DNA from 2 places in the Aneurinibacillus baijiui genome. Region 2 is predicted to be linked to the other one. Evidence: riboswitches for the same ligand, from Rfam matches in the RefSeq annotation. Region 2 holds a riboswitch; the other holds the start of a gene.
What was found. Region 2 has a riboswitch for cyclic di-GMP ahead of AB3351_RS14355 (transposase). Riboswitches for the same ligand answer to the same signal wherever they lie in the genome.

Region 1 (5,509 bases), on a different contig from region 2:
TCTCCGGAGTGAGCCTAGCAAATGCCGCAAGAAAGGCAGGTTCAAATAATGCCCCGCCAAGACCCGATAAAATGGCGGCAACAATAAACTGCCACATTTCCGTACAAAAAGCAAAGCCTACAAACCCAGCGGCCCGTACGAGTACCCCGAATACAAGCGCTTGTTTACAGCCGATCCGATCCGCAAGCATCCCCCCTAAAAATGAAAAACCCTGCTGCGAAAACTGACGGATACCAAGCAGAATTCCGGCCATTGCCATAGACCAGGCAAAACTTCCCGTCAAATACAGCGTCAGATATGGAATCAATGCATAAAAGCCCAAATTCATTAAAAAAGAACAGATAAACAGCACCCGTACACCTAACGGCGACATTCGCCATACATATCCAACCATACGTTCCCCTCCTCGCTTTCTACAATAAAGCAGGAAATGTCATTTGTATAACGAATGATTTTGATACATGTTATCTATTTTTTCGATTAAGCAAAGGGAAGGAGACATTCGCTTGGATTTTGAACAATTACGTACATTCATTGTATTGGCTCGCAACAAAAGCTTTTCTAAAACGGCTGAGGCTCTGCATCTTGTACAATCCACAGTTTCTTCGCGCATTCAAGCCTTAGAAGCTGAAGTCGGTAAACCCCTCTTCATGCGCGATCGGCGCAAGGTAGACCTTACTGCCGCCGGATATACATTTCTTCCATACGCTGAACGGTTGCTTTTACTCAATGAAGAGAGCTTGCTAAAGATACAATCTATGAAGACGTTTGAAGATCAGCTATCTATCGGTGCAACCGACACGTTATGGAAATATGTTCTCTGCCCTGTGGTTGAAACGTTTTTCAATCAATATCCTACCGTCTCACTAAAAATAAAAACAGGACATTCCTGGGATGTGGTGCATCATTTGAAGGACGGAGTTGTACAGCTCGGCTTTGTATACCTCCCACAGTCTATCCCGGGTTTTGAAGTACTCCCCTTCTATGAGGAGGAAATCATTCTCGTCTCCCATCCAGAGCATGAAGCAGCACGCTGGGATGCGGTAGCGCCTGAATTCCTTGCAAGCCTCCCTCTTCTATATGTGGATTGGGGAAACCCGTTTTATGAGTGGGTGAGTGAACTGCTTCCGCCTGAGTATGTTCCGCAACTGCACATCGACAATGTATCGATGCTCCTTGCTCTCCTGCAAAAAAACATCGGAATGGGATTTATCGTTCGATCCGCCGTAGAAGAAGAACTGCGTGCTGGGCGCTTAGCTGAGATCCAACTCACAGACGGACTCGTCCCTCCAAAACGCACTGCCTTTATTATGGCGCAGAAGGAACACCTGCACCGTCCCGCTATTCAAAGCTGGCTTAAAACCATGCAAGAGCTTAGACTGCTCTCCCTTTCTACAGAAAAAACTCCTCTTTGATTTACTCAAAGAGGAGCTTTCTATCTTCTACTCTACCAAACATCAAAACCTTTGGTTGTGTGGAAATGAATGAAGCCTTGTTTCTTTGCATACTCTGTACTCTTCGCCTTACCGCTAAAGGATATGGTAAATACAGAGAACGGATACTGCTTTTGAAGTGCGTGCAGTTCTGCCATCCGATCCTGTGCCCACTGATCCTTCGCTACGGTCGCGTAATCGAAGTTCTCCCACATAAAGCCGTCTACATAAGGAGCTGTATATCCAGTCAACGTACCGAATCCCCAGTTTTGAATCAAATATAGACTTGGGAATTGCGCCTTGATCTCACTCATAAATGCTGCCATGCCGAACTGCTGCAGTGTAAGCATTACAGGATCATTTCCGTGCTGGTCATCAATATCGCCTACTGTATCGAGAAATACCCCATCAAATCCTTTTGCGGCTACTTGATTTTTCACTTCATCCATCAATATTTGTTGATAGTGCGGGGAAGTAATATCCATTAAATACGAATCCCATTCAGCAAAATGAACCTTCTCATTCTCCCGGAGGAAGAAATCAGTGGCCTCGCATTTATTTAATAGCGTCTGATTCCATGACGCAACTTCCATTGTACTCACATAACCCATGACCATCGTGCCGCCTTTTTTGATCCGTTCGATATCGGCTTTGGTGTAATGATACGGCTCAACAATAACCATGTTGTAATTTTTCATTTCATTAAATACGCGTGCGGTCGGTTTACCATAGAAAATTTTATAGGAAGTCACCTGTTGGAATGGAGATACTTTTGCTGCACTCACGTAAGTTGAAGACCCTCCTAATCCGAATAGTACCAAAGTCAAAGACAACAGTGCGACTGTTAACTTCTTCACGAAAAATCCCTCCAGAGATACACAGAGGGATGGGTGGTTTCGCAGACTGGCAATCGGTACCTCCGCACTATAATAATATGCGCAGATCGACGACCCATGCCTTTGCGTCCTTGCTTTTCAACAAGTTTGCCCATCACCAGATATGTATGCAGTTAATTTTTTTTCTTACTTTTATTATACACGCGCATAGATCTTTAGCAATATAAAATAGTTAATTATCTTGTCACATACGTGACATTTACCTTACAATTTTGAATCCTGTTTTAAAAACTATCATTCCAAATACATATACATTTTTTCCCCTTTATATTTTGTTACACACTTTCCATTTGATGCCTTGTGAGCACCATAGGTACAATAAACGTTGGCCATATAAATATTTTTATCAATATCTGTACAATTATTATACAAATCGGGTAAAAGAAATGGAAAACGGAGGAAATAAATGTTTTATCGTCAGCATTCTCTCATAAGAAAATATGCTGAGCTTATCTGTGTATTCCTGGTTTTTGTTCTGTTGGATTGGTGGACAGAACTGCGATTTACAGAATTTCAGCCAGCCCCGACACTCTTTATCGCTCTTCTATTCTCACTGCGATACGGCTGGAGCGTCGGGCTTGTTAGCTCGCTTATGACTATTGCTTATATTGTAGGAACTGCGACGGTTCGTGGTGAAGATGTACTGTTGCTATTTTTTGATTTTGAGCGGGCAAAATGGCTGCTCTTTCATTTGATTCTAGGTATTATTCCCGGATTGTTCATCACTAATCTCCGTGAACAATATGAAGCGCAATACTATCGTAATCAGGAAATAATTGAAGAGAATCGGCAGCTGCGACGCGCGGTAGATCGATTGAGCGAGTCACGGAAGATACTTGAAGGGAAAATTCTCGAATCGGAACAAAGCATTCATACGCTGCTTGAAATTATGCGTGCACTTGATGCTAGAGATCCTGAGTCTACGATTACCCAAGCCGCCAAAATTCTGGCTGATTTTTTCAAAGCCGAGGAATTTGGTATCTATCATCTTGATCAATCAGAGACAGCCCTGCGGTTGAAGATACGAATGGGGCAATCCGAAAAGTTAAAACCAACCCTGTTTATCTCAGATTCTCGCTTCTACAGTCGATTACTGCGAGAAAAAACTGTCATTATGCGCCGAGCAGATGACGAGGCATCTACACCTGTCTTAGCAGGTCCCATTCTTCGCGAGGGCAGAATTAAGGACGTGCTGATTATTAGCCGCATTGCTCTGGATCGTCTAACTCCACAAAGCGTTCAATTCCTGCATCTTCTGTTAGAGCTTATTTCTGACAGCACTGAAATCGCAGCGCTTCGCCTCGAAGAGAAGGGAGCGGGAATTACATACCCTGGCACCTCCATCTATTATCCGGAGGCTTTCCAGCGACGCGTGCAGATTGAGCGGGAGAGAGAGGCCGAGCTTGAACAGCCGTATACAGCATTTGATATATCGCTTCCTACACATTTACAGCTTGAGGCAGATGAATGGAGCAAGCGCCTAGAGCCGCATATGCGGGAGGTAGATATCGTCGGCTATGACAAACGCGATAACAAACTTCTTTTCCTGCTTCCGGCAACCGACCAAGAGCAGACGAAGAATTTCATCGAACGGATCATGCCTGTGATTTCATATGACAAGGGGGAGTAAAATGTACATCGTTTTTTTCTTTGTGCTGCACACATTAGCATTGTTTCTGCTAAGCCGTCTACTCCTTCCTTCTCTAACAGAAGAAAAGCGCGGAGCAGCTTCCTGGATCTTTGTTGTTTCCATCTTTCTTCCCTTTATTGGTGAAATCTTAGGGCTTATCGTCTGGCTTGCTGAAAAAAAGACGCATAACCGCTCAGCTTTGGATACATATGATGAGTATACGCGAATACATGTGGATAACTACGAGAATATCATTGAAGAAGCCGCGAACGATTATCGTCTGCTTCCGATCATGCAGAGCTTGGAGATGGATGATAGCGAAATAAAAAAAGAAATGCTTATCCGTCTGTTGGACTTGAATATAGGACAAAAAGGTAAATATTTGTACACAGCCTTACAAAATGAAGATACGGAGGTCGTGCATTATGCTGCAACATCAATCAATGTCTTAAAAGACCGGTATATCCGTCGCATCTCCTCCCTTCGAAACCAGTTGCGCAGCGAGAATCCGGCAATCTACTTAGAACTTGCCCAAGTCTATCAGCATTATCTAGAAAGCGATCTGTTAACCGGAGAGATGAAGCACATGACGGCACTGGAATACCATAATGTATTAAAGCTGGCGATACAGATAATTCCTACCAATCCTCACCTTGTCTTTCAACAAGCTGAGGTATGCCTGCTTCTTAGGAAGAACCAGGAAGCAGAAGAACTGGGGAGACGTCTTATTCATCAGTTTCCCGCTTATTTCGGCGGCTATCTTATTCACATGCAGCTTGCTTACCACAACGAGAACTGGCCGCGTATTCGGGAAATGATCCAGCGAATGCGAGAACAAGTAAGTGAGGGCGAATTGCCCCCTCGCTGGGTTCCAGTTTTACGCCAGCTTGAAGGAGCGTAATCTATGAAAGTTAGAACAATGAGTATACTCATATTTCTTGCTGCTATAATGCTTCTGCTTACTGCAGGGCTACAATTTATGCGCAGTAACGGCGCATATAAGCTTTTCTCTCTGACATCTGGTCCAGGGGAAGTCGTACAAACAATGAGCGCTCCAGATAAAAAAGAAAAAGGGCAGACTATCACAATCTCAATCCTCGACTCTTACTCTACGGTTGATCGCCCTCTGCTTTCTAATCTGGAGCATGCATTACAATACGCTAAAGTTGATTATGAGCGAATTACTGTAGAGAATCTGGCTACACTGACCCCTTCCCCATACCAAGTTCTCGTACTGGTTGGGGAACAAGTAAATCAATGGCCGTACGAGACGATTCGTTCGTATGTACAACATGGTGGTCGCCTCGTCGTAACCACGCGTTTCCATGATCCAAAGTGGAATGAACTGGTCGGCATCCAGGAAAGCCGCGGCTTCTTCAAAAAGGATGTGAGCGGACTTACTTTTAACCGCCCTATTTTTCCAGGGTATCCGAACATCCCTCCGCAATCACGACTGTTTATCAACAGCATACTTGACGTATCCTTACAGGCGGGAGCCGATGTCTACCTGTCAGCCGAGAAGAAACCCTTGCTCTGGACTTATCCATATG
Region 2 (5,509 bases):
AACGTTAATCATGGACTTGTCTGGCGTCCTTCAGATGGAAATGGAGGTAGCCCACCATCTATTACGAATTTTTGATGGGATTTCAATGATGGGATGCAGTACTATCATTACAGGATTACGCCCTGAAGTTGTAAGAAAAATGATTAACGAAGGCATATCATTCAAAGACAGAGCAGAAATGAAAGGAACGTTGCAGCAAGCATTAAAGAACTATCTCGCCATGTAGCAACCCCTTTCATCTCCAAATGAAAAGGATCGTAAAACTTCCGTATACCTTAGAAGTTTTGCGATCCTTTTTTGCGGCATCAACTTATTCTTTGTTAAACTCGTCAGCGTACCTTTCATCATCTTCTTGATTATCCCGAATCGTCTTCTGCAGTACAAAAGAACTCATGGTTAAGAAAAGCGCTGATACGATGTAATATCCTTTCACCGGAAGCGGGGCATCTAATGTGTAAATCCCGATGAACATCGCTGCAAACGACAAAATAAATGCTGCCCAGGCCATATTTGTAAATGCTTTTGTATTTCTTCTGCGTGGTCTCATTGCATCCATTACCTCCATCCTCTTATTCACATATTCGCTATCAACCAATTTATTCCTATTGTGTATACTGAAATTTAGAAAAAATAAATTATATTTTCTAGTAATGGAGCAATCGGAAACAAACTTTATCGAGCAAGCAGCTTTCCTACCTTTTTAACAACCTTCTTCGTCGTCTTTCCTGTTACCATTTCATCTTTACCGAGGATAACAAATTCCTTCTTTTTGCCAAGCTTGCACATCGACTGACATCCCACGCAGATTTTTGCTTTCGGTTCTATTTTGCTGAGCTTTTTCTTCAGCTTTTTTACGTCATCCGCACACTTATGGCAAATACGCAGTGTAACAGCCATACAGGTTCCGCCCTTTCTTTCAGTCTATTTGGCAAATAAAGCGATGCTGGGGCATATTGCTACTGCTTGTATTGGATCATACTATATAAGTGCTACTTTTGAGAATACCCCTCATACGCTTGTGTCTGCTCATAAACAAAAAAACCTCTGCCCTATAGACAGAAGGTTCTCATCTTATCCTATATGAATGGTATGTCATCTCTTTAGACTCTAGCACCACTTGGTGTATAGCGTTACTTTCGCTTTTTAAAAAACTTCTTATTTCTTCCGGGGTAATTCCTAACTCACGTGCAATCAGCATAAGAGACACCCACTCTTGATCAAGTTCGTTCTGCTTCCTAACCATCTTCGCCCCCCGCAAATTCTTAAGAGGTAGTTCAGCCGTCATAGTGCTATACCGTAGACCTGGAACTTTGCGTCCCTGCTTTTCAGTCAGGTTTGCCTTTTTCTCAAGTATTTTGATTAGGTATTTGTTTTTTACCTGACCTTTATTGTTAGTAAGGTGTGCCTCTCGTAAGGTCATTTATATTTTTTCTAACTTGTAAATCTATTTTACCGATTACATGTACCCACGGAAAGGTTCTTTTGTCATGAAGAAGTCACAATATAGTCACACCTAAACCCTACTGCTTACATATAAGGAAATCAATAGCAGGTGATAAAACTAACCAGACAGATTACAGGGAATGCAATCGTAAAGTAAATCAAAAATAATATACGCTTATGTTCCTACTTATCCGTTTAAGGCGGCTTTGTATAAGTTCCACTTATTTGCCTAGATGAAATAATTACCAATTGTGGTAACTTATTAACAAGAACCCCCCAATATTTTCTTTTCTGTACCGGCCCCGTGCCGGATTTTTTTTTGCTCATTTTGGTCATTAACAAAGGAGGCAATGATATAGACGGAAAAGCCAAGCATGCTGTTACATCAACATGCTTGGCTTTTTAGACAGCCCCATTTTATACAGATTCACTATCATATTTTCCTTGCTTATATTCATTCATCCACCGAAAAATCATAATACTGTTGATTCGATGCTGTCTGGCTATGCTGCCAGGCTTATTACATTCCAATACCTGCTGTACGACCTTGCACTTAAACTCACGTGAATACTTCCGCTTCATTTTTTTCTCCTTTCGGTAACCCGGCTGCCGTAGCTTTTTATACAGTAGGCCCGTGGTTTTGCGTCCTCATCTTTCAATGAGTTTGCCTTTTCGACATACATTAGGATACAAAAAATTAGTGCACAATGGAATAGGTATTCACTATTTTTCTTTTATCCGCCATATACGCAACCTTTATCTACCAATTCCCGTAGAACATAACTGCTTGTAATACTACACATTACTCATACTTTTTTAAAATGATTACCGCATTGTGACCGCCAAAACCAAATGAATTGGATAACCCTATCTCTACATTTGCCTGACGGGCAGTATTAGGTACATAATCTAAATCACATAGCGGGTCCGCATGTTCTAGATTGATTGTAGGAGGTATCGTTCCTTCCTGCAGGCATTTTGCCAGCGCAATGGCTTCTACCCCACCCGCTGCACCCAACATGTGGCCGGTCATAGACTTATTCGCTGTTATAGGGATGTTATATGCTTGCGCTCCGAATAATTTTTTAATGGCTATGGTTTCCGATATGTCACCGGCTTCCGTACTGGTCGCATGAGCACTAATGATATTGACTTGTTCCAAAGAAATCTGAGCATCTTGTAACGCCATTTTCATAGCATGGTATGCGCCTTTACCTTCCGGATGCGGAGATACCATATGATGCGCGTCTGAGCTTGCACCATAGCCAATAACCTCAGCATAAATTCGTGCGTTTCTTCGTAATGCGTGAGACAACGATTCGAGAAGGAGAATGCCTGCGCCTTCCGACATGACAAATCCATCCCGATTCTCATCAAACGGACGACTTGCTTTAGCCGGACAATCATTCCTTGTAGATAAAGCTGTAGCATTCCCAAAGCTGGCCAAAGACAAGTCGGTTATCGAAGCCTCCGTGCCGCCCGCAAAGACAACATCCGCTCCCCCGAATCGAATAAGTCTGGACGCTTCGCCAATCGCTGTATTGCCGATTGCACAAGCAGAAACAGGCGACATCGAAGGACCCATCGCGCCCCATTTCATGCTAATTTGCGCTGCAGCCGCATTCGAAATCATTGCGGATACTAACGAAGGACTTACCCGGCCCGCTCCTCTCTCCCGAAGCAGATCCACATTTTTAATGAATGTTTCAATTCCTCCTATGCCGGAGCCAACATAGACACCCAGACGTGTCGGATCGACTTGATCCATATCTAGGTTCGAATCGATCCATGCTTGCTCGGCTGCAGCTAAGGCAAATTGGCAAAATCTATCCATACGCTTTGCATCCCTGCGTCCTAGAAGTTCCTCGGCATGAAAATCACGGACGAGTCCAGCAATTTTTGTTTTATGCCCGCTTACATCAAATGTATCAATAAAAGAAAGACCTGACCTACCATTAACCAAATTTTCCCATAACATTGCTACTTCATTGCCCAGTGGTGAGACGACTCCCATTCCTGTAATCACTACACGCTCCAAGCTTGATCCCTCCCCTTGAATATTTTGTTATATTTTCACATGCTACTTATCCTATTACAAGTTGTTGTTTATCCTAGTATAATTACTACTATGATCATTCGTATGATGAGGGGGCATGGAAACGTTGAATAATCAAAACAGACTTGACGCTCTGTCCACCTTTCTAAAATCAAAGCGAGCTAACATTCAACCTCAATCTGTTGGACTACCAACAGGAACCCGGCGGCGGACACCCGGCTTGCGAAGGGAGGAAGTCGCTCAAATAGCAGGCGTAAGCACCACTTGGTACACATGGCTAGAGCAAGGGCGTGATATTAACGTTTCTACATCGGTATTAGATGCTATTGCAACCGCCCTGCAGTTAAATAATGATGAACGCAAATATCTATATGACCTTGCCTTAGAAGCCAATTCAAATGCTTCCCAACCAGAAACATTGGAAACAAAAATCCCTCCGTCCTTAGGAAAAATTTTGTCAGAACTTAACTATTGTCCGACATTGATTACTGATCGACACTTCCATATCGTCGGCTGGAACCGAGCTGCCGCACATGTTTTTTTGGATTTCGAACAAATTCCAAATGAACAACGAAACTTAATTCGTTTACTCTTTACAAGAAAAGAACTGCGGTCATTAGCCGTTAATTGGGAACATTTCATTAAGGGATTTCTTGCTATCTTCCGTGCTTATTACGGCCAATATGTAGGAGATACATGGTATAATCAGTTTCTTGAAGAAATGACTCATCTTCATCCGGAATTTCAGTCTTTGTGGCAAGAGAGCCAAGTAAGCATGGCTCCAGAGGTTTTCATTGAATTCCGGCACGCCAAAGTGGGAAAAATGCTGTTTAATTTAACTTCCCTGCAAGTCCAAGGGGCGATGGATTTGCGATGTAGCGTGTATACTCCTGTAGAGGAATCATCTACTGAAGCAAAATTAAAACGACTGCTGACAGAAAAAAAGCCGGACGATGAGACGCCCGGCTTCGACCATTAATTGTCACATGCACATGCGATAATCACAAGAAGGATAAAAAGCACCAACACGATACCAATAACGTCTTCACCAAAACCGAAACCCATAGTTTCTCCTCCTTTTTCCACTAGACATAGTTACATTCTATGGGTCTAGGTGTAGACAAGTGTTAGGCGGATATCACCTTATTTACATTTTGGTTCTAATGCCCGGTTTTGATAAGGAAACAGGATAAGGGGCTAACCCATAATATTGGGCAGCCCCCTTTTTATTTTGGTGCTATGAATTAATATGCAGTCCAACCCGAATCTGCTGTTATGATTGTTCCGTTAACAAAGCTTGATTCGTCTGAAGCAAGGAACAGGGCAACGCCTGCGATTTCTTCTGACTGGCCTGTACGTGGGTTGGTGCTTATTCCCGGTTGTATGCGTCCCATACCGAATTCATTAATATTCGTCATCGTGGTACTGATATTTGTCTCCACTCCTCCCGGCGCAATCACATTGCAGCGAATGCCTTCTTTCGCATACATAAATGCTGTGTTTTTTGTGAACCCAATAACCGCATGCTTAGAGGCAGTATACGTTGCACCTGCACGAGCCCCGTATAATCCTCCCACGGAGGCAACATTAATAATTATCCCATTTTTCCTCTCTAAGAATACGGACAATGCTTTACGTGTAGCACGCATAACACCTGTAGTATTAACAGCAAAAATTCGTTCCCAGTCTTCATCCTTGATATCGCCGGCCGCTTCAAAATTATCCATAATTCCTGCATTGTTAACTAGAATATCCAACGTGCCGTACGTGTTAACAGCGGTATCAATTAAATTCTGTATATCTTCCTCTTTTGCAACATTGGTCCTCATCGCCATTGCTTCTCCGCCGTTGGATTTGATTTCTTCGACGGTTGAATTCGCAGCGTCTATATTAATATCTGAGACGACGACCTTCGCTCCTTCTTTTGCATAAAGAACAGCAATGGCTTTCCCAATTCCCGAAGCGGCTCCTGTTACGATTGCTACCTTATTTTGAAGTCTCATAAAAGCA

Region 1: it holds a riboswitch for cyclic di-GMP, as region 2 does, so the genes downstream of both, AB3351_RS23190 (endo alpha-1,4 polygalactosaminidase) here and AB3351_RS14355 (transposase) in region 2, are expected to answer to the same signal.

What each region holds. Positions count from the first base shown of each region.
Region 1 covers NZ_JBFTXJ020000024.1:14,009-19,517, reverse strand. Annotated here, with positions in the region: gene AB3351_RS23200 (MDR family MFS transporter) at 1-394, opposite strand, end outside; gene AB3351_RS23195 (LysR family transcriptional regulator) at 507-1,415, shown strand; gene AB3351_RS23190 (endo alpha-1,4 polygalactosaminidase) at 1,448-2,290, opposite strand; cyclic di-GMP riboswitch class I at 2,336-2,431, opposite strand; gene AB3351_RS23185 (hypothetical protein) at 2,736-3,959, shown strand; gene AB3351_RS23180 (tetratricopeptide repeat protein) at 3,961-4,860, shown strand; gene AB3351_RS23175 (DUF2194 domain-containing protein) at 4,864-5,509, shown strand, end outside.
Region 2 covers NZ_JBFTXJ020000007.1:80,294-85,802, forward strand. Annotated here, with positions in the region: gene AB3351_RS14335 (STAS domain-containing protein) at 1-226, shown strand, start outside; gene AB3351_RS14340 (YiaA/YiaB family inner membrane protein) at 311-547, opposite strand; gene AB3351_RS14345 (hypothetical protein) at 673-897, opposite strand; gene AB3351_RS14350 (anti-repressor SinI family protein) at 1,067-1,285, opposite strand; cyclic di-GMP riboswitch class I at 1,266-1,350, opposite strand; gene AB3351_RS14355 (transposase) at 1,861-2,025, opposite strand; cyclic di-GMP riboswitch class I at 2,037-2,122, opposite strand; gene fabF (beta-ketoacyl-ACP synthase II) at 2,246-3,481, opposite strand; gene AB3351_RS14365 (helix-turn-helix transcriptional regulator) at 3,606-4,478, shown strand; gene AB3351_RS14370 (SDR family oxidoreductase) at 4,744-5,502, opposite strand.